Regions from separate parts of the Enterobacter sp. 3U4 genome, predicted to be linked through region 2. Evidence: predicted binding sites of a transcription regulator. Region 2 holds the regulator's gene; each other region holds the start of a gene.

Region 1 (7,960 bases), 1.3 Mb from region 2:
TCCAGCGTTGGCTGAACGTCAGAAGATTTAGCCACCACCAGACGTGAATCGGCCGCGTAGAGTTTGTCGGTGAAGGCAATCTCCTGCTGGCGTTTTTCGGTGATGGAGAGCGAGGACATGATCACGTCGATTTTTTTCGCTTTCAGGGAAGGGATCAGCGCATCCAGCGGGTTCTCAACGTAGGTACACTGTGCTTTGATGCGTTTGCACAGCTCATTGGCCAGATCGATGTCAAAACCGACCAGCTCACCCTTTGAATTCTTCGATTCGAACGGCGCATAGGTAGGATCGGTGCCAATGCGAATTTTCTGCGGAATTGCTGCAAATGCCGCGGTGGCGCTGGAAAAGGCCAGTACCAGAGATAATGACAACACGAGTTTTTTCATATTTGTCCTCAACAAACTGTCTTCATACGGGATTTTTACGACGACGGGGTGGTGCTAATGTGCCATTAATCCCCTCAGTCAGGCAAAGATTAATGCCTTCAGGGCGGGAATTTTTGCATTATAAATGCGTAAGTATGCACAAAGCGATCCAATACGGTGCAACAGATGCACCGTATTGGGTCAACCATTCCCGTAACGCACCTTTCCGGTGCGTCACCGCCAGGGGTTATTCACCGTATACGTTGAAGTCGAAGTATTTCTTCGCCAGTTTGTCGTAAGTACCGTCTTTACGCAGCTCAGCAAAGGCTTTGTCGAAGGCGGCTTTCAGCTCGGTATCATCCTTACGCAGGCCAATACCGGTGCCGTCACCAAAGTATTTTTTGTCTTTCACCGACGGGCCTGCAAACGCGAAGTCTTTGCCCGCAGGCTGCTTCAGGAAGCCTTCGCTTGCGGCGACTTCATCCTGGAATGCGGCATCCAGACGACCGGCGGCCAGGTCAGAGTAAATCAGATCCTGGTTCTGGTAAGCCACCACGTCTACACCCTTTTCACGCCAGTTAGCATTGGCATAACCTTCCTGCGTCGAGCCCTGAAGCACGCCGACGTGTTTGCCTTTCAGCGAGTCGATGGTGGGCTTAATCGGGGAGCCTTTAGGGGCAATCAGGCGAGAATCCGCGGCGTAGAGCTTGTCAGAGAAGGCAATCTCCTGCTGGCGTTTTTCGGTGATGGAGAGAGAAGAGATAATGGCGTCGATTTTCTTGGCTTTCAGCGACGGGATTAACGCGTCAAAGTCGCTGCCCACCCATGTGCATTTCACCGCAATGCGTTTGCACATTTCATTACCCAGATCGATATCAAACCCCACGAAATCGCCTTTCGCATCCTTGGAAGAGAATGGCGCGTAGGTTGCGTCTGTACCGATACGAACCGTCTGTGGAAGCGCTGCGTAGCTACCTGCTGCCGCACTTAACCCCACGAGCAAAGACAGAGCCAGAACCGTCTTCTTCATACATTTACCCTCAAGTACCGTGATTTTATTATGTATTGTGTTGTGTGTTGTGTTGCAGGCTTCATCTTGCAGGTCTTATGCCACATTGCCGTCTGGTCAAAACTTCGACGTTAAATATGTTAATAAAACGTTGCGATATTGCCTTAATGGTGAAAGATAGCAGGTCTGCCGAACGAACCGGAAAGAGAAAAAGGGAAAAAACGAATTAAATGTCGAGGATATGATCGCCGTTGCATAATTGCCCTGAAACAGGGCAACGTCTCTTTTCATGCACTCTGTTTGTGCACAGATTCAGGCACCCTGCCAGCGGGTGAAGAGATCTTCAGGCAGGTCGATGTCAAACTGATCCAGCACGCGATTAACGGTCTGATTAACCACGTCATCCAGCGTTTGCGGGCGATGGTAGAATGCGGGTACCGGCGGCATGATGATGGCTCCAAGCTCGGCGGCCTGGGTCATCAAACGCAGATGGCCGAGGTGCAGCGGCGTTTCCCGCACGCACAGCACCAGAGGACGACGCTCCTTCAGCACCACATCCGCCGCGCGCGTCACCAGGGTGTCGGTATAGCTATTCACAATGCCGGAGAGCGTTTTAATGGAACAGGGCAGGATTACCATGCCGGCTGTTTTAAACGAGCCTGAGGAGATGCTGGCAGCGATATCACGGGCATCGTGAACGACATCCGCCAGCGCCTGAACATCGCGCAGGGAGAGATCGGTTTCCAGAGAGAGGGTCTGCCGCGCCGCCTGGCTCATCACCAGATGGGTTTCGACGTCCGCCACGTTACGCAGAACCTGCAACAAACGTACGCCGTAAATCGCGCCGCTGGCGCCGCTGAGCCCAACAATGAGTCGTTTCATGATTTTCGCCCTTACTGATTTCAGGGCAGACTGTGCAGGATTTTGCGGGGAGTTGCAAGTGAGGGCATTCGCCCTCACCTGCCGGAGCATCAACCTTCGTTGTGCATCTCTAAGCTTTCGAGATCGTTCTGCAGCTGGACGGCTTTCGCATCGTCGTTGCGCAGCGAATCAAGATAGTCGAGGTACTGCTGGTCAACGTCTTTGGTCACGTAAATACCGTTGAACACGGAGCATTCAAACTGCTGAATTTCCGGGTTCTCGGCACGCACCGCGTCGATGAGATCGTTCAGATCCTGGAAAATCAGGCCGTCGGCACCGATGATCTGGCGAATTTCATCCACTTCACGGCCGTGAGCGATCAGCTCGTTGGCGGTTGGCATATCGATGCCGTACACGTTCGGGAAGCGAATCTCCGGCGCAGCAGAGGCCAGGTAGACTTTCTTCGCACCCGCTTCGCGCGCCATCTCGATAATCTGCTCAGAAGTGGTACCGCGAACGATTGAGTCGTCCACCAGCAGAACGTTCTTGTCGCGGAATTCCGCGCGGTTGGCGTTCAGCTTGCGGCGCACGGACTTACGGCGCAGATGCTGTCCCGGCATGATAAACGTGCGGCCAACGTAGCGGTTCTTCACGAAGCCCTGACGGTATGGCTTGTCCAGAATGCGGGCGATCTCCAGCGCGATATCGCAGGAGGTTTCCGGGATAGGAATAACCACGTCAATGTCGAGATCGTCCCACTCGCGGGCAATCTTCTCGCCCAGCTTGGTGCCCATGTTGACGCGCGCGCTGTAGACGGAAATTTTGTCGATGAACGAATCCGGACGGGCAAAGTAAACGTATTCAAACAGGCACGGGTTGCTGACCGGGTTGTCGGCACACTGGCGGGTAAACAGCTGGCCCTTCTCGGTGATGTAAACCGCTTCGCCCGGCGCAACGTCGCGCAGGAATTCGAAGCCCAGGGTATCCAGCGCCACGCTTTCAGAGGCAACCATATATTCAGTACGGCCATCGCCGAGGTCACGCTTACCGAGCACCAGCGGACGAATGCCGTTTGGATCGCGGAAAGCGACCATACCGTGACCGATGATCATCGCAACGCAGGCGTACGCGCCGCGGATCTGACGGTTTGTCGCGGCAATCGCGGCAAAAATATTATCTGCTTCCAGCGGATAGTGACGGAAGTTATCCAGCTCGCTGGCGAACACATTGAGCAGGATTTCAGAATCAGAGGTGGTGTTAATGTGGCGACGTTTCTCTTCGAACAGCTTTTTACGCAGCTCATGCGCGTTGGTCAGGTTGCCGTTATGAGCAAGGGTGATGCCATACGGTGAGTTGACGTAGAAAGGCTGTGCCTCCGAGGCGCTGGAACTGCCAGCAGTAGGATAACGAACGTGACCGATCCCCATATTACCTTGCAGACGCTGCATATGGCGGGCTTCAAACACATCGTTTACCAGGCCATTCGCCTTGCGTAAACGGAAGCAGTTGTTTGCATCAATGGTGATGATACCCGCAGCATCCTGCCCACGGTGCTGAAGCACCGTTAACGCGTCATAAATCGACTGGTTTACCGGCATGAAACCGGCGATACCGACAATACCGCACATTCGTCTTTTCCTCGTTAAGCCACATCTCAGGGTTTATGCCCTGGGCAAAAAACTCGACGAGCTTTGCAGATAGTCAAAGAACCATCTGATGATGAAGCTGAACTCTGGAATGAGCTGCGATTTTTGCCAGTCTTCGCTTTTGGAGAACCCGGTGAAGGTATCCAGGAAGAACAGGATCGCGGCCACAATCAGCACGCCTCGTAACGCCCCGAAACAGATCCCGAGCACCCTGTCCGTTCCTGACAGACCGGTTTTCTCGACCAGCTGACCTATCACGTAATTCACGATAGCGCCGACAATCAGCGTTGCGATAAAGAGCACCGCGATGGCAATTCCGTTTCGGACCAGTTCATCTTCAAAGCCCGTGAACCAGACAGACAGGTAAGTGTAGTAATGACTGGCAACAAAGAAAGCACAACCCCAGGTTACCAGCGATAACGCTTCACGAACAAAGCCACGGATCAGGCTAACCAGACAGGAAAAACCAATCACCGCAATGATGGCGTAATCAATCCAGACCATATGTGTCCCACGATTTAACGCCCTGTCATCCAGTTCGGGGCGAATTCTAACAGAAAAAGAAAACGTTTGCGTAGGGATTTCCTTCCCGCGCGTAAATAAAAAAGGCGCTGAAAAAATGTTCAACGCCCCCGGTCCTTTTGACGTTTCTTTGAACGTCTGCTCTCCCTCCCCCCAGCCCTCTCCCACAAGATAGAGGGAGAAAATCGTCCCCTCTCCCCTCAGGGGAGAGGGTCAGGGTGAGGGGCAAGATCTTATCAGTTTGCGCTGTAGCCCATCACCACACCGCTCAGGCCGGAGATCTGCTTCAGCTCACCGAGTGAACCTTTAAGCTTATCTTTGGACGCTTCTGGCCCCACGAGGATACGGGTAATTTTACCCTGCACCGGCGTGGAAGGTGAAGTGTAAACACGATATCCCGCACTGCGCAGTTTGCTCACGACCTCGTTGACTTTATCGGCGTTTTTCAGCGCACCGAGCTGCACCACGTAGGCTTTCCCCGTTGGAGCAGCAGCGTCCTGCTGCGTCGGTTTTGCTGGCGGAGGCGTCTCTGACGCCGCGGCGAGCTGTTCTGCCGCTTTATCACGCTGCGGTTTCGGCTGCGGCTTCTCAACCGGCTTCGGTTTTTCAACCGGTTTAGGCTGTTCGACCGGCACGGGATCGATATCGCTGTTGCTCGTGGCCGCCAGGCGAGACGGGTCGAGCGACGGTGCGGCGGCATCACCCGCGCGCACCTCTTCCGCCGCGCCTTCCGGCGGCTGAGCAGGCAGCGCCTGCGTCGCCGCGGGCAGCATATCCGGCTCATCGCGGTCACCCGGCTTCGGCACCAGCGGAATAGCGGCAAACTCATCCTGATAATGCTTTTTCTGCCCGTCGAGCAGCCCCGGGAGAATAATCACCCCGAGCGCGACCAGCACAATGGTTCCTGTTAAACGGTTCTGAAACTTACTCGCCACCGGTTCTCCCCGCGTCCATCGCTTCCATGACATGTGCCACCGTGTGGAATGACCCACACACCAGCACGGTATCTTCTGGTTTAGCATCCGCCATCGCGGCATGCCAGGCCTGAGCCACGCTACTATAGATTGCGCCTTTGCCGAGATGTTCCATCAGCTGCTCAGCCGTCGCGCCGCGCGGCCCCTCCAGAGGAGCACAATACCAGCTATCGACCACACTCTCCATGCAGGCCAGCGTCCCGCCGATATCTTTATCATGAAGCATACCGATAACCGCCAGCACGCGCCCGGTTTTTGGTAACGATTTGAGACGTCCCGCGAGATACGCCGCCGCATGCGGGTTGTGCGCCACGTCCAGAATCAGGCGCGGTGACTCGCTGACGATCTGGAAACGCCCGGGCAGAATTGCGCTCTGAATGCCGTTGCGGATTGCCTGCTCGCCCACCGCTAATCCGCTGGCGCGCAGTGCAGCCAGCGCGGTGGCCGCGTTCGGCTGCGGCACCTGCGGCAGCGGCAGGTTGTCGAGCGCGCCCTGCGCGTCGCTAAAGCGCCAGCCGTTGCCCTGAACCTCATACTGCCAGTCAACGCCGCGGCGCAGCAGCTGCGCCCCCTTCTCGTTCGCAACTTCAGCAATGGTATGCGGCATATCCGGTTCGCCGACCACGGCGGGTTTATTTGCGCGGAAAATACCGGCCTTCTCGCGGCCAATGCTTTCACGATCCGGCCCCAGCCAGTCGACATGGTCCAGCGCGATGCTGGTGACCACCGCCACGTCCGCATCCACGATATTGGTTGCATCAAGACGTCCGCCGAGGCCAACCTCAAGGATCACCACATCCAGCTGCGCCTGTTTGAACAGCCACAGGGCCGACAGGGTACCGTATTCAAAATAGGTTAATGAGATCTCTCCGCGCGCGGCTTCAATTTCTGCGAACGACGCCGTATGCGCGGATTCCGGCAGTTCGCGATTTTGCACGCGGACCCGCTCGGTGTAGCGCACCAGGTGCGGAGAGCTGTAAACGCCAACTCTGTAACCGGCCGCCATCAGGACGGATTCCAGCGTGCGGCAGGTCGTGCCTTTACCGTTGGTTCCCGCGACGGTGAACACGAACGGCGCCGGTTTGAGCACATCAAGACGCGCCGCAACCTGGCTTACGCGCTCAAGCCCCATATCGATGGTTTTACTGTGCAGGTTTTCCAGATAAGAAAGCCACGCGGCCAGGGGCGACGTGGCTTGGGGAATGCTTTTATTTTCCATAATGCCCGGTTGTCATTAACAGATTAGAAAGCAAAAGGGCAGCGCCAACCGGCCCTGCCCTTTTCAGTTATCAGGCCTCGGGTTCCTGATCCGGTACCACCACGCCTTCGCGCGGCTCATCCGGGTTCGGCGCTGGCAGATTCATCAGCTTCGCCAGGATGCTCGCCAGCTTCAGGCGCATTTCCGGACGGCGGACGATCATGTCGATGGCGCCTTTCTCGATAAGGAACTCACTGCGCTGGAAGCCCGGCGGCAGTTTTTCACGAACGGTCTGCTCGATAACGCGAGGACCGGCAAAGCCGATCAGCGCTTTTGGCTCAGCGATGTTCAGATCGCCCAGCATCGCGAAGCTCGCGGAGACGCCGCCCATGGTTGGGTCGGTCAGCACGGAGATGTACGGCAGACCGCGCTCCTGCATCTTCGCCAGCGCAGCAGAGGTTTTTGCCATCTGCATCAGCGACATCAGCGCTTCCTGCATACGCGCACCGCCGGAGGCAGAGAAGCAGATCAGCGGACAGTTGTCTTCCAGCGCCTGCTCTACGGCACGCACGAAGCGCGCACCGACCACGGAGCCCATTGAGCCACCCATAAAGGAGAACTCAAAGGCAGCGGCGACAACCGGCATCTCATGCAGGGTGCCTTTCATGACGATCAGCGCGTCTTTCTCGCCGGTCTCTTTCTGTGCAAAGGCCAGACGATCTTTGTATTTTTTGGAATCGCGGAACTTCAGCACGTCTTTCGGCTCGAGTTCGCTACCCAGCTCTACCAGAGAGCCTTCGTCCAGCAGGCTATGCAGGCGGTTGCGCGCCGACATACGCATATGGTGGTCACACTTCGGACACACCTCAAGGTTGCGCTCCAGCTCTGCGCGATACAGAACCTGGCCGCAGCTATCACACTTCGTCCATACCCCTTCAGGAATGCTCGCTTTGCGAGTTGGGGTAATGTTGCTTTTAATTCGTTCAATCCAGCTCATTGATAACCTTTCTGCCTGAACCTGGTCGTATGCCAGTTTTGCTATAAGAGGCGAATAATGCCATTTTTGCCTCCAACAGACCATGAATGTTGCACATTAAAACATAACAGCCCGAAACTTTGGATAAAAAAGTGGTCGAACCGCCAGCGTGCATTTACTTCGCTTGCTTTGCCGCCGCACGTTTGTGACGAATGATTTCGATAACGCCCGGCAGTATGGAAAGCACAATAATCGCTACAATCAGCAACTTAAGGTTTTCCTGAACGATCGGAAGATCGCCAAAAAGGTAGCCTGCATAGGTAAACAGCAGCACCCACAGCAGCGCCCCCAGGACGTTATACATGGCAAAATGACGATAGGACATATGCCCCATTCCCGCCACAAACGG
Region 2 (7,960 bases):
AGCTCAGAGGGTGGCGTATTTAACAACGCGGCTCAGGTGTGGAACCACACCTTCTACTGGCACTGCCTGGCGCCGAATGCCGGCGGTGAACCTGTCGGTGAACTGGCTACCGCTATCAATGCCGCATTTGGCAGCTTCGCGGATTTCAAAGCGAAATTCACCGATGCCGCCATCAAAAACTTCGGTTCTGGCTGGACGTGGCTGGTTAAAGAGGCGGATGGCAAACTGGCTATCGTGTCCACCTCTAACGCGGGCACCCCGCTGACCACCAGCGCTAAGCCGCTGATGACCGTGGACGTGTGGGAACACGCTTACTACATCGATTACCGCAACGCGCGCCCTAACTACCTGGAGCACTTCTGGGCACTGGTTCACTGGGACTTTGTGGCGAAGAACTTCGCTGCGTAAGAGACACGCAGAAGGGTTCGCCCTTCTGCGTTTTTGGTTTATTCCGCAGCGCAGGCGGCTTCTGGCTGCTTACGACCCGACATCATCACCAGCAGCAGGCCGAGCGCGGCAATAATCGCCCCCATCACCGGCACAAAGCTGTACCCCAGTCCCCCTGAAATCACGGCCCCACCGGCCGCCGCACCGAGCGCATTGCCCAGGTTGAAGGCACCAATATTGACCGAAGATGAGAGGCCCGGCGCTTCATGCGCGACGCGCATCACGCGCATCTGCAGCGGCGGCACCACGGCAAAAGTGGCAGCCCCCCAGACGACCATCGCGATCGCGGCCCCGAACTCATTACGCGCCAGCCACGGAATGGCAATCATGATGACAATCAGCAGGGTTAAGAAGCCCTTCAGCGTCCCGCTCACGGAACGGTCGGCAAATTTCCCGCCGAGATAGTTGCCGATCGAGAAGCCCACGCCAATCAGCACCAGCATCGCGGTCACAAAGAGAGGCGTTGCGTGGGTGATGTCATGCAATACCGGTGAAATATAGGTGTAGAGGGTAAACATCGCCCCTGCCCCCAGCACGGTGGTGAGCAGCGCGGAGAGCACCTGCGGGCGCATCAGCACCGACAGTTCTTTGCGCACGTCAGGACGTTCCCCCGCGCTGCCTTTCGGCAGGGAGAAGAACAGCGCCACCATCGCAACCACGCCCAGTCCGGCAGTCGCCAGGAAGGACATACGCCAGCCGATCGCTTCTCCCAGCCAGGTTGCCGCAGGCACCCCCCCGATATTGGCAATCGTCAGCCCCATGAACATAGTTGCCACGGCGCTCGCCTGCTTATGTTTAGGCACCACGCTGGCAGCCACGACCGACCCCAGCCCAAAGAACGCGCCGTGGTTAAGGCTGGTCAGAATGCGTGACAGCATCAATGTGGTGTAGTCCGGTGCAATGGCCGAAAGCACGTTGCCCAGGGTGAAAATCGCCATCAGGAAAATCAGCGCATTACGGCGCGCGCGGTGCGAAAGTAAAAGCGTCATCAACGGCGCACCGACCATCACGCCGATGGCGTAGGCGCTGATTAACATCCCTGCCGCAGGGATCGAGACATCTACGCCCCGGGCAATAACGGGCAGTAACCCCATCGGGGAGAATTCAGTGGTGCCAATCCCAAAAGCGCCAATCGCCAGGGCCAGCAGGGGAAAATTGATTTTCATGCGTCAACTCCGGATGCCGTGTCATGTGGTGACACAGAACAAAGAAGCGGAAAGCATGACATCAATCACAAAAAATGAGAAGTTAACAAAATGGCAAAAGATTTTTGCCAGAGAAGTAACAATCGGGAGGGAGAAGGCTCTCCCTCCGCGTAAATCAGTGCAGCGCAGCCGTCAGACCGGCCGCAACAATCAGAGCCAGCACAATAACGGTGGTGAACAGCGAAAACTTCAGATCGGAACTCATCAATTTTTCTCCTTTTAATCCCCCCACGAAAAGTGAGCTTGCTCATTTTTGCACAGATTACGTTAAAAATCTTCCTGGATTTATACTGATAACCACTTTACCTCTTCCCCTTTTCATCAAGATAGGACAAAATTCCACGCTAAATTTATTAGCGTACCGGCCATTGACCCCCTCCTGACGTCCCGTGTCGTTTTCCCGGCGTGCCGCAATTCAAGATTGCGTGATAAGGGTGAGAGAAGGCAAACGTTTACCTTCAAGTTTTTCAGGAGTTTAGGATATGGTCTGGAGTGACATTTAATGGCAACAATTAAAGACGTAGCAAAACGCGCAAACGTTTCCACTACAACCGTATCACATGTAATTAACAAAACCCGCTTTGTGGCGGAAGAGACGCGCAACGCCGTCTGGGCAGCGATCAAAGAACTGCACTATTCGCCAAGTGCGGTTGCGCGCAGCCTCAAGGTTAATCACACCAAATCCATTGGATTGCTGGCAACCAGCAGTGAAGCGGCCTATTTTGCCGAGATCATTGAAGCGGTTGAAAAAAACTGCTTCCAGAAAGGCTATACCCTGATTCTGGGCAACGCCTGGAACAGCATTGAAAAACAGCGCGCCTACCTGTCGATGATGGCGCAGAAGCGCGTTGATGGCCTGCTGGTGATGTGTTCCGAATATCCGGAATCCGTGCTGTCGATGCTCGAAGAGTATCGCCACATTCCTATGGTGGTCATGGACTGGGGCGAAGCGCGCGCGGATTTCACCGATTCCGTTATCGATAACGCCTTTGAAGGTGGCTATATGGCCGGTCGTTATCTGATCGAACGCGGTCACCGCGAGATTGGCGTGATCCCGGGTCCGCTGGAGCGTAACACCGGCGCGGGCCGTCTGGCCGGTTTTATGAAAGCGATGGAAGAAGCGCTGATCACCGTGCCGGAAAACTGGATCGTGCAGGGCGACTTTGAGCCGGAGTCAGGCTACCGCGCGATGCAGCAGATTGTTTCCCAGCCGCACCGCCCGACCGCCGTTTTCTGCGGGGGTGACATCATGGCCATGGGCGCGCTCTGCGCTGCCGACGAGCTGGGTCTGCGCGTACCGCAGGATATTTCCGTGATCGGGTATGACAACGTGCGTAACGCGCGCTTCTTCACCCCGGCGCTGACAACCATTCACCAGCCAAAAGATTCGCTGGGCGAAACGGCCTTCAATATGCTGCTGGACAGGATCGTCAACAAGCGCGAAGAGTCGCAGTCCATTGAAGTTCACCCGCGCCTGATTGAACGCCGTTCCGTTGCGGATGGTCCGTTCCGCGACTACCGTCGTTAATCCCTTTACGGGGCCAGCTATGCTGGCTCCCGTAACCATTCCCGATTCAGCGTTTCGCTGTCTCCCAGATAGTCCAGCAGCCAGGCCATGGCGGGCGAGACATCATTTTGCTGCCAGGTCAGGCAGCAGGCCGCATCCGGGAACGGATTTTCAAGCGTCAGCTCAACCCATTCTCCGGTATCGATGCGCGGACGCGCGAAATGAACGGGCACCATCGCGACGCACAGCCCGGCGCTGAGGCACGTCGCCGACGATTCCCAGTCAGGGGCCACCAGCCGTCGCTGGTTGTCCAGAAGCCAGGTGATACGCTTAGGCAATGAACGGGAGGTATCCTCCAGCACCAGCGATGGCCAGTTGCGTAGCGAATCGTCGCTCAGCGGCCCTTCCATCGCCGCCAGGGGATGATCGCGTGCCACCACGCATTTCCAGCTGAGCATGCCCATATCGCGAAAAGCGTAACGCCCCCCGACCGGGATCGCCTGCGTTGCCCCAATCGCCATCTCGGCCCTGCCGTCCGCCAGCGCATCCCAGACGCCGTTGAACACCTCCTGCGAGACCCGCAGCTCGACGTCTGAAAAATGACGATAGAAATCGACGATCATCTGTCGGGTACGTTCCGGCTTAACGATGTTATCCACCGCGATGGAAAGATGTCCCCGCCAACCGTTGGCGATCTGCTGACACTGTTCGCGGGTGATCTGCATTTTTTTGATAACAGAACGCCCTTCCTTCAAAAACCACGCGCCTGCGGGCGTTAATTCCACGTCGCGATGCCGCCGTTCAAACAGCGGAACCGCCAGCCACTCCTCCAGCTGACGCACCGTATAGCTGATTGCCGAAGGGACGCGGTGCAGCTCCTGCGCCGCACCGCTAAAGCTACCGTTACGCGCAACAGCATCGACCACTTCAAGAGAATAATCTGACCACATTTTCTGCCTGCAAAATTTTTGAATGCACCCGCCAAATATTAGCGTTTCACAAGCGGCTTTGCACTCCCTACACTCAGCGCCAATGTATACCTGCCTCCTCAGGAGAATAAAATAATGCAACCCAGGAACGGTTTTTTAATCTGGCTCGGCGGCTTAAGCGTGCTGGGCTTTTTGGCCACCGATATGTACCTGCCGGCGTTTGCCGCCATGCAGGAAGATTTGCAAACCCCTGCTGCCGCCATCAGCGCCAGCCTGAGTTTATTCCTCGCCGGCTTTGCTTTCGCGCAGCTGCTGTGGGGACCGCTCTCGGATCGCTTTGGTCGTAAACCGGTGCTGTTGCTGGGCCTGGCCATTTTTGCCGCGGGCTGCCTGGGAATGCTGTGGGTACGCGATGCCACCTGGCTGCTGGTGCTGCGCTTTATTCAGGCCGTGGGCGTCTGTGCCGCGGCCGTGACCTGGCAGGCGCTGGTCACCGACTATTATCCGGCTAACCGCACTAACCGTATTTTCGCCACTATTATGCCGCTGGTGGGTCTCTCACCTGCCCTCGCCCCGCTGCTGGGCAGCTGGATCCTCGCGCATTTCGACTGGCAGGCCATCTTCGCCACGCTGTTTGCCATTACCCTGGTACTGATGCTTCCTGCGTTTGCCCTCAAGCCCGCGCATAAAAAAGAGGCGCATGCCGATGCGAAGCCCATTACCTTCACTTCCCTGCTCAGCACCAAAGCGTATCGCGGTAACGTCCTGATCTATGCCGCCTGCTCGGCAAGCTTCTTCGCGTGGCTCACCGGTTCGCCGTTCATTCTGCACGATATGGGCTACAGCCCGGCAGCCATCGGCCTGAGCTATGTTCCGCAGACTATCGCGTTCCTGGTGGGCGGGTACGGCTGTCGCGCGGCGCTGCAAAAGTGGGAAGGTCAGCAGATGCTGCCGTGGCTGCTGGTGCTGTATGCGCTTAGCGTCATCGGCACCTGGGCAGTTGGCTTTATTCCGGGTGCCGGTCTGGCCGAAATTTTGATCCCATTCTGCGTGATGGCCATTGCGAACGGGGCGATTTACCCAATCGTTGTAGCCCAGGCGCTGCGTCCGTTCCCGCAGGCGACAGGTCGCGCCGCCGCGCTGCAGAACACCCTGCAGCTGGGGCTGTGCTTCCTGGCAAGTCTGGTGGTCTCGGCCCTGATTGCCACGCCGCTTTTGACAACCACCAGCGTGATGCTGTTCACCGTAGTGCTGGCGGTATTGGGTTACCGCATGCAGGCTTCCGCGCAGCGTGAGCAGGAAAATAGTGCTCGGGTTGAAACGTCACATGCCTGATTGCGTCAGAAATCATGTTACATTTCAGTCATTAGGTTGCTAAGAATTTTATATTGAATCACCAAATTTTGAGGCCTATACTAAATTTGGTTCGATTAAATACGATAAATATTAAGTGTTAACGGGAGCCGGAGTGCTCCCGTTTTACCATGGAAGGCATTTCGGCAAGGGTTATCTCCCTTCCTCTGTTCTACGTCGGATACTAGCCTCACGGTATTTACCGTGAGATTTCTCACAAACCAAAAAAAGCGTCTACGCTGTTTTAAGGTTCTGATCACAGTAGGGTGATGGAGAAGCTATGAGTTCATCGTGTATAGAAGAAGTCAGCGTTCCGGACGATAACTGGTCCCGGATCGTCAGTGAACTGTTAGGTCGAGCAGGCATCACTATCAATGGATCATCGCCATCCGATCCTCAGGTTAAACATCCCGACTTTTTTAAACGCGTGTTGCGGGAGGGATCGTTAGGCCTGGGTGAAAGCTATATGGACGGCTGGTGGGAGTGCGAACGTCTGGATACCTTTTTCGCCAGCGTGCTGCGTGCCGGTCTTGAAAATCAACTCCCTCACAATCTGAAAGACACCCTGCGTGTCGCCTCTGCCCGACTGTTCAATCTGCAAAGTAAAAAACGCGCGTGGATCGTGGGCAAAGAACACTACGATCTTGGCAACGACCTGTTCAGCCGTATGCTGGACCCTTTCATGCAGTACTCCTGCGCCTACTGGAAAGAGGCGTCGACGCTTGAAGAGGCCCAGCAGGCAAAGCTGCGTCTGATTAGCGAGAAGCTGCAGCTACAGCCCGGTATGCGCGTGCTGGATATCGGCTGCGGCTGGGGCGGGCTGGCGTATTTTATGGCGAAGCACTATGCCGTCAGCGTCGTCGGCGTCACGATTTCAGCGGAACAGCAAAAAATGGCGCGAGAGCGCTGCCAGGGCCTCGATGTGGATATCCGGCTGCAGGACTACCGTGACCTGAACGAGCAGTTTGACCGGATCGTTTCCGTCGGCATGTTCGAGCACGTCGGGCCGAAAAACTACGCTACCTATTTTGAGGTGGTGGATCGTAATCTGAAACCAGACGGCATCTTTCTGCTGCACACCATCGGCTCTAAGCGGACCGACAATAACGTTGACCCGTGGATCAACAAATACATCTTTCCGAATGGCTGTTTGCCGTCCGTTCGCCAGATTGCCAACGCCAGTGAACCCCATTTCGTGATGGAAGACTGGCATAACTTTGGCGCGGACTACGACACCACCTTAATGGCGTGGCATGAACGTTTCCAGAAAGCCTGGCCCGAGATTGCGGACAACTATTCAGAACGATTCAAGCGGATGTTTAGCTATTATCTGAATGCCTGCGCGGGGGCGTTTCGCGCGCGGGATATTCAGCTTTGGCAGGTGGTATTCAGCCGAGGTATTGAACACGGACTGCGTGTCGCACGCTAAAAAAATAACCCCGGATGTCCGGGGTTATTTTTTATTCTTCTTCTGCGGCGGTCTTTATTATTGCGGCTTCTTTTGCTGCCAGCACGCGCTCAACCGTATCCACTACCGCCTGGGTTTGCGGATCGATTTCGATATTCACGCGATGCCCGAGTTTTTTGGCGCCCAGCGTGGTGCGCTGCAGCGTTTCAGGAATTAAATGTACGCAAAAACGCGTTGGCGTCACTTCTCCCACCGTCAGGCTAATCCCGTCAATGCCAATAAATCCTTTATAGAGGATGTATTTCATTAATGACGGATCCTGCATTTTAAACCAGATTTGACGGTTATTTTCCGAGGTTACGATTTTCGCCACTTCAGCGGTGGTCATGATGTGCCCGGACATCAGGTGGCCGCCAATCTCATCGCTGAACTTCGCCGCCCGCTCAACGTTGACGGTATCTCCCACCGCCAGCTCGCCCAGATTGGTGATGCGCAGCGTCTCTTTCATTAAATCAAAGCTAATCTGGTTGCCGTTAATTTCGGTAACGGTCAGGCAGCAGCCGTTATGGGCAATCGACGCGCCTGTTTCAATGCCCTCAAGCATATATTCCGGCAGCTCAACAACATGAGTACGGAAATTAGGTTTTTCATCAATGGACACCACTTTGGCGATGCCCTGCACAATACCAGTAAACATGCTTACAACTCCTGTTTTTTCCGGACGGTGGTGACACCGTTTAATCCCACCACAATAACAGTTGGAAAAACAGGTTGCCAGCGGAGCGCATTTTCTGGCGATTTTTTCACTAGATTAAAAGCTAAAGCCCGCTACAATAGCTGGCACCCCCCTGCATTTTCTTCTTGCTGCCCGTTTCGGCGGCTTTTTTAGTCTCTCAAATAACTACAAAATAAAGGTGTTCACGTGCAGAAGTACATGAATGAAGCGCGCCAGTTATTGGCACTGGCTATACCAGTGATCATCGCGCAAGTGGCCCAGACCGCAATGGGATTTGTGGATACGGTAATGGCAGGTGGCTACAGCGCCACCGATATGGCGGCCGTTGCTATCGGCACGTCAATCTGGCTTCCGGCCATCCTGTTCGGTCACGGT
Region 3 (7,960 bases), 1.5 Mb from region 2:
AGCCGCGCGCGCCAGTCATCGCCGTTCTGTAATTGTTCCTGCGTAGGCAAATGCTGATGTCCGCAGCCGCAGTGTTCATCATGAACGTGGTGCGGCGTAAAGGTTTTGAATGTCGGTTTTTGCAGCAGCACGCGCAGCTTTTTTAGCGCCCGCCAGCAGAGGATCAGCCCCAGCACGCCCACCAGCGCATAGCTGCCCTTCTCCAGCCAGAAGCTGCTCATGTGCAGCTGGCGCGCCGGAAGCTGCAAAAGTGAAAGAACAACAACGACGAGTGCAATCGCCACGCCGCCCTGCAGCAGCGAAGAGGCCAGCGTCAGGCCGATGCTTGATTTGAGCTTTGACGGATGGGTGGCGAGCCAGGTTGTAATGACGATTTTGCCGTGCCCCGGCCCCAGCGCGTGCAGAACGCCATAGACAAAACTGAACGCCAGCAGGGATCCGCCCGCTTTGGTCGGGTTCTCCGCCACCGCCTTCAGCAGTCCGCTCATCTGCTGGTTGACCTCACGCTGCCAGATAATGCTTTTCATCATGACCTGCGGCCAGGCCTGCCATAGCCACAGCGCGCCGCAAAACGCTAACAGCAAAAAGAGCGCCAGCGGCCAGAGGTGCAGCCAGCGGCGAGGTTTTCGAACCGGAGAGGAGATCACTGACATTGTAACGTCACCTCCTGCGCAAACTGTTTACCCAACTCCATGTCCTCAGGTGGGGCATCTTCTTTATCAAGCGAGACCGCAAAGTTCAGCGTCTCTTCGCTGGGTTTCGGGGTGTGCACGCCAATTTTGCAGCTTTTTTGCAGCGCGTCCGGCAGCCGTACGTCGCTGTCTTTGTCATAGCGCATATCGACATAGTAGGTAGGGTCAAAGGTGGAAAAACGGTACGTTTGCCCGGCCAGCGGCTGCGGGTGCGCCAGCGGAAGCACGAACGTCAGCACCGCCTGGTGCCCTTCACGCGTTATCCCGTATTCCGTGGGTCGGTTCAGAAATTTGACCTTTTGACCGTTATGCCAGAACTCGGTGAAGTAGTGCTGGCCGAGCACGTTGGCCATCACTTCCGCAGCCAGCTTTTTCCAGATCTCGTCGCCGGGCTTCGCGTTTCCCGCATCGTAGAGCAGATCGGCCGAGGTGATTTCGTCCATCGTCCAGCGCATTTTCAGGCCGCTCAGCTGCGTGCCGTCGGTAACCAGCTCGGTTTTGATGTCAATAAAGCTGTGAGGGTGTGCGCTGGCGGTGAAGCTGATAACCGCCAAAAATAACGCCATCGCACATTGTTTAACTGTTTGCATCAATTCCTCACGTCATAAATTCTGTGATGTTCTCCAGCAATCCTGAGTGAAAGGCCTGCCGGCGCGCTTTTCAGCGCTCATCCTTTAGCTATTCTTATCAAACATTCACACTGGATACCCGACAGATGATGACGACGCTTGAAATTCCATCTGTGCTTTCCAGTTCGCAGCGCCGCTGCCAGGTGCTTTTGATGCTTTACCTGCCCGATGCTGCCGTCACCGCGCAAAGCATAATCGCTGCCAACGGTGTGGACGACGCGATGGCACGGCAAGATATAGCCGAGACTCGCGATGAAATCCAGCGCTATCACCGGCTGGACATCGTCACGCACCACGACGGCAGCTACCGGATTGAAGGTACAGCCCTGAATCAGCGTTTATGCCTGCTGCACTGGCTGCGCCGGGCGCTGCGGCTTTGCCCGCAGTTTGTCTCGCACCAGTTTACCCCCGCATTAAAAACCGCGCTTAAACAACACGGCATTGCGCGGCCGCTATACGACGATGCGAACCTGCGGGCGCTGATCGGCTTCTGCTCCCGCAAGCTCCAGCGTCAGTTTGAATGCCGCGACGTCCAGTTTTTACAGCTCTATTTGCAGTACTGTCTTATTCAGCACCAGCTCGGGAATACGCCGCAGTTTTCCCACGTTCAGCGCAGCTGGACCCAGTCGAGAGGGGAGTATTTTACGGCGCAGGAGATCGTGCGCCACTGGAGACGGCGCGTCCCGCAGGGTACGCACGGGGATGAACAGCTGTTTCTGGCGCTGCTGTTTATGATGCTCCGCACGCCCGATCCGGTGCTTGATAAGCACCAGCAGGATCAGCGTCTACGCCGGGCCATCGTGCGCATGGTCGCCCGTTTTCGCTCCCAGACCGGGATGAACTTCAGCGATGAGCAAGGGCTGACCGATCAGCTGTATATCCATCTTGCTCAGGCGCTGGACCGCTCGCTGTTTGAGATCGGCATCGACACTAGCCTGCCGGAGGAGATCCATCGTCTCTATCCCCGGCTGTTACGTACCACGAAGGAAGCGCTGTTTGAGCTGGAAGCGGAATTTGGGCTGCGTTTTTCCGATGAAGAGATGAGCCTCGTGGCGGTGATTTTTGGTGCCTGGCTGATGCAGGAGACCGATCTGCACGAAAAACAGGTGATCCTGCTGACGGGAGACGATAAGGCCAGCGAGGATCTGATTGAACAGCAGCTTCGCGAGCTGACGCTGCTGCCGCTTAATATTCGCTATTTGACGCTGCAGGCCTTTCAGAAAGAGGGGGCGCCGCGCGAGGCCGCGCTGGTTATCACCCCCTACCCTACGGCCCTGCCGCTGTTCTCGCCGCCGCTGATCCATGCCGTTGAGACATTAAACGCGCAGCAGCAAGAACATATACGCGCCATGCTGGAATCATAGCGACGCGCGGGCGGCCACTTTAGGGCGAACAACAATGGCGGGCAAGGCGACCAGCGCCATCACCCAGAAGACGCCGTGCCCCAGGTGCTGATAGAGGAACCCGGCAAACACCGTCATGATCGCGATACTGCCTCCCATTGCGACCGCCGAATAGACGGCCTGCAGGCGAATCACGTCCCCGCCCTCGCGCGCAGCGATATAGCGCATGGCCGCCAGATGGCACACGGTAAAGGTGCCGCAGTGAAGAATTTGCGCCACAATCAGCCACGGCAGATCGGTCGTCCATCCCATAATCCCCCAGCGCGCCACGCCGCACACGGCGGAAAGCAGCAGCAGGTCACGCGCGCCAAAGCGACGGAACAGTTTTTTACTCAGGGCAAAGATAATGACTTCGGCCACCACCCCCAGCGACCACAGATAGCCCACGGCGGAAGCAGAATATCCCGCCCCCTGCCAGTAGATGGCGCTGAAGCCATAGTACGCCGCATGTGCCCCCTGAAGGAGACACACGCACGCCAGAAAACGCCAGCTTTGTGCGACCAGGCTTCGCCAGGCGGGCCAGCCAGCGCTCTCCTGATGGCGACTTTCCCCTTGCGGCATCACCGACGGTCGCAGCAGCATGCCCAGCAGCATCGAGGCAATACCGATGCTCAGCAGGGCAAGAATGGCGCGGTAATCGTAAAGACTGACCAGTTTGCCCACCAGCGCCGAGCCAATCACAAAGGCGATAGAGCCCCACAGGCGCACGCGACCGTAGTCCATGGTGATCTGCTTTTGCCAGGTGTTCGCCAGGGCATCCGTCAGCGGCACCAGCGGAGAGAAGAACAGGTTAAAGCCGACCATCACCACCATCAGCCATGCAAACTGGTGGCTGACCCAGAAGCAGGCCACAAAGACCAGGGTCAGCAGAGCCAGAATGCGCACGGCCTTGATCAGTAAGGAGGGATCGCTGACGCGCGGGGCAATCAGCAGGCTGCCGAGGAAACGAGCCACCAGCCCGGCTCCCAGCAGGACGCCGATGGTCTCAGGAGTCAGGCCGATACCCTTGAGCCAGACGCTCCAGAAAGGCAGAAAAATGCCGTAGCTAAAGAAATAGGTGAAATAACTGAGCGCCAGCCAGCGCATGGAATGCAAGACCATGAATCCCTCCCGAAATCGAGGCCATAGTCTGGCGAGAATATAAAAATTAAGCAAGTAGATAGCCTGCTATAAATTAACGAAAATTTAACATCTCGTGCAGTCGCCTGGCTTATGGCAGGGAATAAAAATATGTATTACGTTTAAATTACTCCCCTTGCCGAGGTTTTTCTGCCATGAACTCACTACGTTATCTCGATTTCGGCCAGTCACGTCACCTGCTGCTGCTCATTGGCCGCATCGCGCTTGTCGTGCTGTTTATTATCTTTGGTTATCCAAAACTGACGGGATTTAGCGGCACCGTACAATACATGACCTCGCTGGGGACGCCGATGCCCATGCTGGCGGCCATTATTGCGGTGGTGATGGAAGTGCCTGCCGCCATTCTGATCGTACTGGGCTTTTTCACCCGTCCTCTCGCGGTACTGTTTGTGTTCTACACCCTCGGAACGGCGGTGATTGGGCATCACTACTGGGATATGACCGGTGATGCGGTCGTACCGAATATGATTAACTTCTACAAGAATATCAGTATTGCTGGCGCCTTTATTTTGCTGGCGATTGTGGGGCCAGGCGCCATCTCCCTGGACCGGCGTTAAGCCATAAAAAAAGGCCGCATGCGCGGCCTTTTTTATTTCTGCAAAGCAGAGGAATTATGCGTAAACCGGGAAGCGTGCGCAGATATCCAGAACTTTACCTTTGACGCGCTCGATAACCGCTTCGTCATTGATGTTGTCCAGAACGTCACACATCCAGCCAGCCAGCTCTTTCACTTCCGCTTCTTTGAAGCCGCGGCGAGTCACGGCCGGAGAACCGATACGAATACCGGAGGTCACGAACGGGCTCTTAGGATCGTTTGGCACGCTATTTTTGTTCACGGTGATGTTGGCGCGGCCCAGGGCAGCGTCAGCTTCTTTACCGGTCAGGTTCTTATCAACCAGATCCAGCAGGAACAGGTGGTTTTCAGTCCCGCCGGATACCACTTTGTAGCCGCGGTTCAGGAACACTTCCACCATCGCTTTGGCGTTCTTAGCAACCTGCTGCTGGTAAACCTTGAACTCTGGCTCCATCGCTTCTTTCAGCGCTACCGCTTTTGCTGCGATAACGTGCATCAGCGGGCCGCCCTGCGCGCTTGGGAACACCGCGGAGTTCAGTTTTTTGTACAGCTCTTCGTCACCGCCTTTCGCCAGGATCAGGCCACCGCGTGGACCCGCCAGGGTTTTGTGGGTGGTGGTGGTCACAACGTGAGCGTGTGGAACCGGGTTCGGGTAAACGCCTGCGGCAATCAGGCCCGCAACGTGCGCCATGTCAACGAACAGGTAAGCACCGATGCTGTCTGCGATTTCGCGCATTTTTGCCCAGTCAACGATACCGGAGTAAGCAGAGAAGCCACCGATGATCATCTTCGGCTTGTGCTCTTTAGCCTGCTTCGCCATGTCTTCGTAGTCAATTTTGCCGGACTCATCAATACCGTAAGGGATGATGTTGTACAGTTTGCCGGAGAAGTTAACCGGGGAGCCGTGAGTCAGGTGGCCGCCCTGCGCCAGGTTCATACCCAGAACGGTATCGCCCGGCTGCAGCAGCGCGGTGTAGACCGCAAAGTTAGCCTGAGAGCCAGAGTGCGGCTGCACGTTCGCGTAGTCAGCGCCAAAAAGCTCTTTCGCACGGTCGATAGCCAGCTGCTCAACGATATCAACGTACTCGCAACCGCCGTAATAGCGTTTGCCCGGGTAACCTTCAGCGTATTTGTTGGTCAGCTGAGAACCCTGCGCCTGCATAACGCGCGGGCTGGTGTAGTTTTCGGAGGCGATCAGTTCGATGTGCTCTTCCTGACGTACTTTTTCCTGCTCCATAGCCTGCCACAGTTCGGCATCATAATCGGCAATGTTCATTTCACGCTTTAACATCCGCATCTCCTGACTCAGCTAACAAGTAAATTTTGGCCTGAAAAGGCAGTCCTGTTGGACGACGGGCAACAGTATAACTGATTAGTTCTGTGATAACAGGTCTTGACAAACGATTTTACGCAAACGTTTTCCTACCCGCCACGCAAGGGTTTGAGGAATAAAGCTCTAGCCCTTTCCAGCGGATTTCTTTTCAGGTTTGTGATGCATATTTTTCATCTTGCAAAGAACCATTTACAACGCAGGGGTATTTTTTATAAGATGCATTTAAAATACATCATTAAAGTGACATCAGAAGGACGCGCTCATGCTCGACGCTCAAACCATCGCTACCGTTAAAGCCACCATTCCCCTGCTGGTGCAAACCGGCCCTAAACTCACCGCCCATTTCTACGATCGCATGTTCACGCACAACCCGGAGCTCAAAGAGATATTCAACATGAGCAACCAGCGTAACGGCGATCAGCGTGAAGCGCTGTTCAACGCCATCGCGGCCTACGCCAGCAATATTGAAAACCTGCAGGCATTGCTGCCTGCGGTGGAAAAAATCGCGCAGAAACATACCAGCTTCCAGATCAAACCCGAGCAGTACAACATCGTGGGCGGTCATCTGCTGGCAACCCTGGACGAAATGTTCAGCCCGGGTCAGGAGGTGCTGGACGCGTGGGGTAAAGCCTACGGCGTGCTGGCCAACGTGTTTATCAACCGTGAAGCACAGATCTACAGCGAAAACGCCAGCAAGAACGGCGGCTGGAAAGGCACGCGCGCGTTCCGCATCGTTGAGAAAACGCCGCGCAGCGCGTTAATTACCAGCTTCGAGTTTGAGCCGGTGGACGGACAGCCGGTTGCCGATTACCAGCCGGGCCAGTATCTGGGCGTGTGGCTGAAGCCTGAAGGCTTCCCGCATCAGGAGATCCGCCAGTATTCCCTTACGCGCAAGCCAAACGGCAAAGGCTACCGCATTGCGGTGAAGCGTGAGGACGGCGGTCAGGTTTCCAGCTGGCTGCACAACGAAGCGAACGTGGGTGACGTGGTCCATCTGGCCGCGCCGGCGGGCGATTTCTTTATGGCCGTTGAAGCCCATACGCCGGTCACGCTGATCTCTGCGGGCGTCGGCCAAACGCCAATGCTGGCGATGCTTGATACGCTGTCGAAAGCAAACCACGGTGCGCAGGTAAACTGGTTCCACGCGGCGGAAAATGGCAACGTGCACGCTTTTGCGGATGAAGTGAAAACGCTCGGGACGTCCCTGCCGCGCTTCACCGCGCATACCTGGTATCGCCTGCCGACGGAAGCAGACCGCGCAGCTGCACGCTTTGACAGTGAGGGTCTGATGAATCTGAGCCAGCATGAAGGCCTGTTCAGCGCACCGGATATGCAGTTCTACGTCTGTGGGCCGGTGGCGTTTATGCAGTATGCCGCGAAGCAGCTGGTGGAGCTGGGCTTAAACAAAGACAACATTCATTATGAATGTTTCGGGCCGCATAAGGTGCTGTAATGCAAAAAGCCCCTCTTTCGAGGGGCTTTTCTTTCGCCGGGTGGCGGCTGCGCCTTACCCGGCCTACAAAACCGTTGGCAATGTTAAATCGCGGCGTCGTCTTCTTCGCCGGTACGGATACGGATCACGCGCGCCACGTCAAAGACGAAGATTTTACCGTCGCCAATTTTGCCGGTTTGCGCCGTGCGGATAATGGTGTCCACACAGGTATCGACGATATCGTCGCTGACCACGATTTCAATTTTCACTTTCGGCAGAAAGTCGACCATGTATTCTGCGCCACGGTAAAGCTCGGTGTGACCTTTCTGACGACCAAAACCTTTCACTTCCGTCACGGTCATCCCGGTGATGCCGACTTCCGCCAGCGCTTCACGCACATCATCCAGTTTGAAAGGTTTAATAATCGCATCAATCTTTTTCATGGTGGGTCCTTAAACTCTTGCCTGTAAGCTGCCTCGTAATCGATTGCTCACAGTACCATATTCAGGCAAATTTTGCGGTACTACTCTTTAAAATCGTTTGCTTCCAGCTCGTGGCGCGAGAGTAGCTTGTAAAATTCGGTGCGGTTGCGCCCGGCCATCCGCGCCGCGTGGGTCACGTTGCCTTTGGTGATCTGCAGCAGCTTGCGCAGATAGTTCAGCTCAAACTGGTTGCGCGCTTCCGCAAACGTCGGCAGCGCCGTGTTTTCCCCTTCCAGCGCCTGCTCCACCAGCGCATCGCTGATCACCGGTGAGGA

The links. The regulator PurR, encoded in region 2, represses purine synthesis genes. The targets are predictions, from matches to a motif close to CANGCAAACGTTTGCNTG.
Region 1: a site for PurR is predicted at 4,441-4,458, ahead of cvpA (colicin V production protein). Genes of this name have one in related genera too.
Region 3: a site for PurR is predicted at 5,846-5,863, ahead of glyA (serine hydroxymethyltransferase). Genes of this name have one in related genera too.

The regions. Positions count from the first base shown of each region.
Region 1 covers NZ_CP136665.1:695,079-703,038, reverse strand. Annotated here, with positions in the region: gene hisJ (histidine ABC transporter substrate-binding protein HisJ) at 1-386, opposite strand, end outside; gene argT (lysine/arginine/ornithine ABC transporter substrate-binding protein ArgT) at 613-1,395, opposite strand; gene RVY89_RS03355 (UbiX family flavin prenyltransferase) at 1,687-2,256, opposite strand; gene purF (amidophosphoribosyltransferase) at 2,346-3,863, opposite strand; gene cvpA (colicin V production protein) at 3,897-4,385, opposite strand; gene dedD (cell division protein DedD) at 4,640-5,338, opposite strand; gene folC (bifunctional tetrahydrofolate synthase/dihydrofolate synthase) at 5,328-6,596, opposite strand; gene accD (acetyl-CoA carboxylase, carboxyltransferase subunit beta) at 6,667-7,572, opposite strand; gene RVY89_RS03325 (DedA family protein) at 7,727-7,960, opposite strand, start outside.
Region 2 covers NZ_CP136665.1:1,964,472-1,972,431, forward strand. Annotated here, with positions in the region: gene sodB (superoxide dismutase [Fe]) at 1-408, shown strand, start outside; gene RVY89_RS09250 (MFS transporter) at 447-1,613, opposite strand; gene cydH (cytochrome bd-I oxidase subunit CydH) at 1,768-1,857, opposite strand; gene purR (HTH-type transcriptional repressor PurR) at 2,155-3,180, shown strand; gene punR (DNA-binding transcriptional activator PunR) at 3,198-4,109, opposite strand; gene punC (purine nucleoside transporter PunC) at 4,224-5,423, shown strand; gene cfa (cyclopropane fatty acyl phospholipid synthase) at 5,722-6,870, shown strand; gene RVY89_RS09280 (riboflavin synthase subunit alpha) at 6,902-7,546, opposite strand; gene mdtK (MdtK family multidrug efflux MATE transporter) at 7,772-7,960, shown strand, end outside.
Region 3 covers NZ_CP136665.1:477,531-485,490, reverse strand. Annotated here, with positions in the region: gene RVY89_RS02375 (nickel/cobalt transporter) at 1-653, opposite strand, end outside; gene RVY89_RS02370 (DUF1007 family protein) at 644-1,282, opposite strand; gene csiE (stationary phase inducible protein CsiE) at 1,408-2,685, shown strand; gene RVY89_RS02360 (3-phenylpropionate MFS transporter) at 2,680-3,825, opposite strand; gene RVY89_RS02355 (DoxX family protein) at 3,999-4,421, shown strand; gene glyA (serine hydroxymethyltransferase) at 4,476-5,729, opposite strand; gene hmpA (NO-inducible flavohemoprotein) at 6,034-7,224, shown strand; gene glnB (nitrogen regulatory protein P-II) at 7,308-7,646, opposite strand; gene glrR (two-component system response regulator GlrR) at 7,727-7,960, opposite strand, start outside.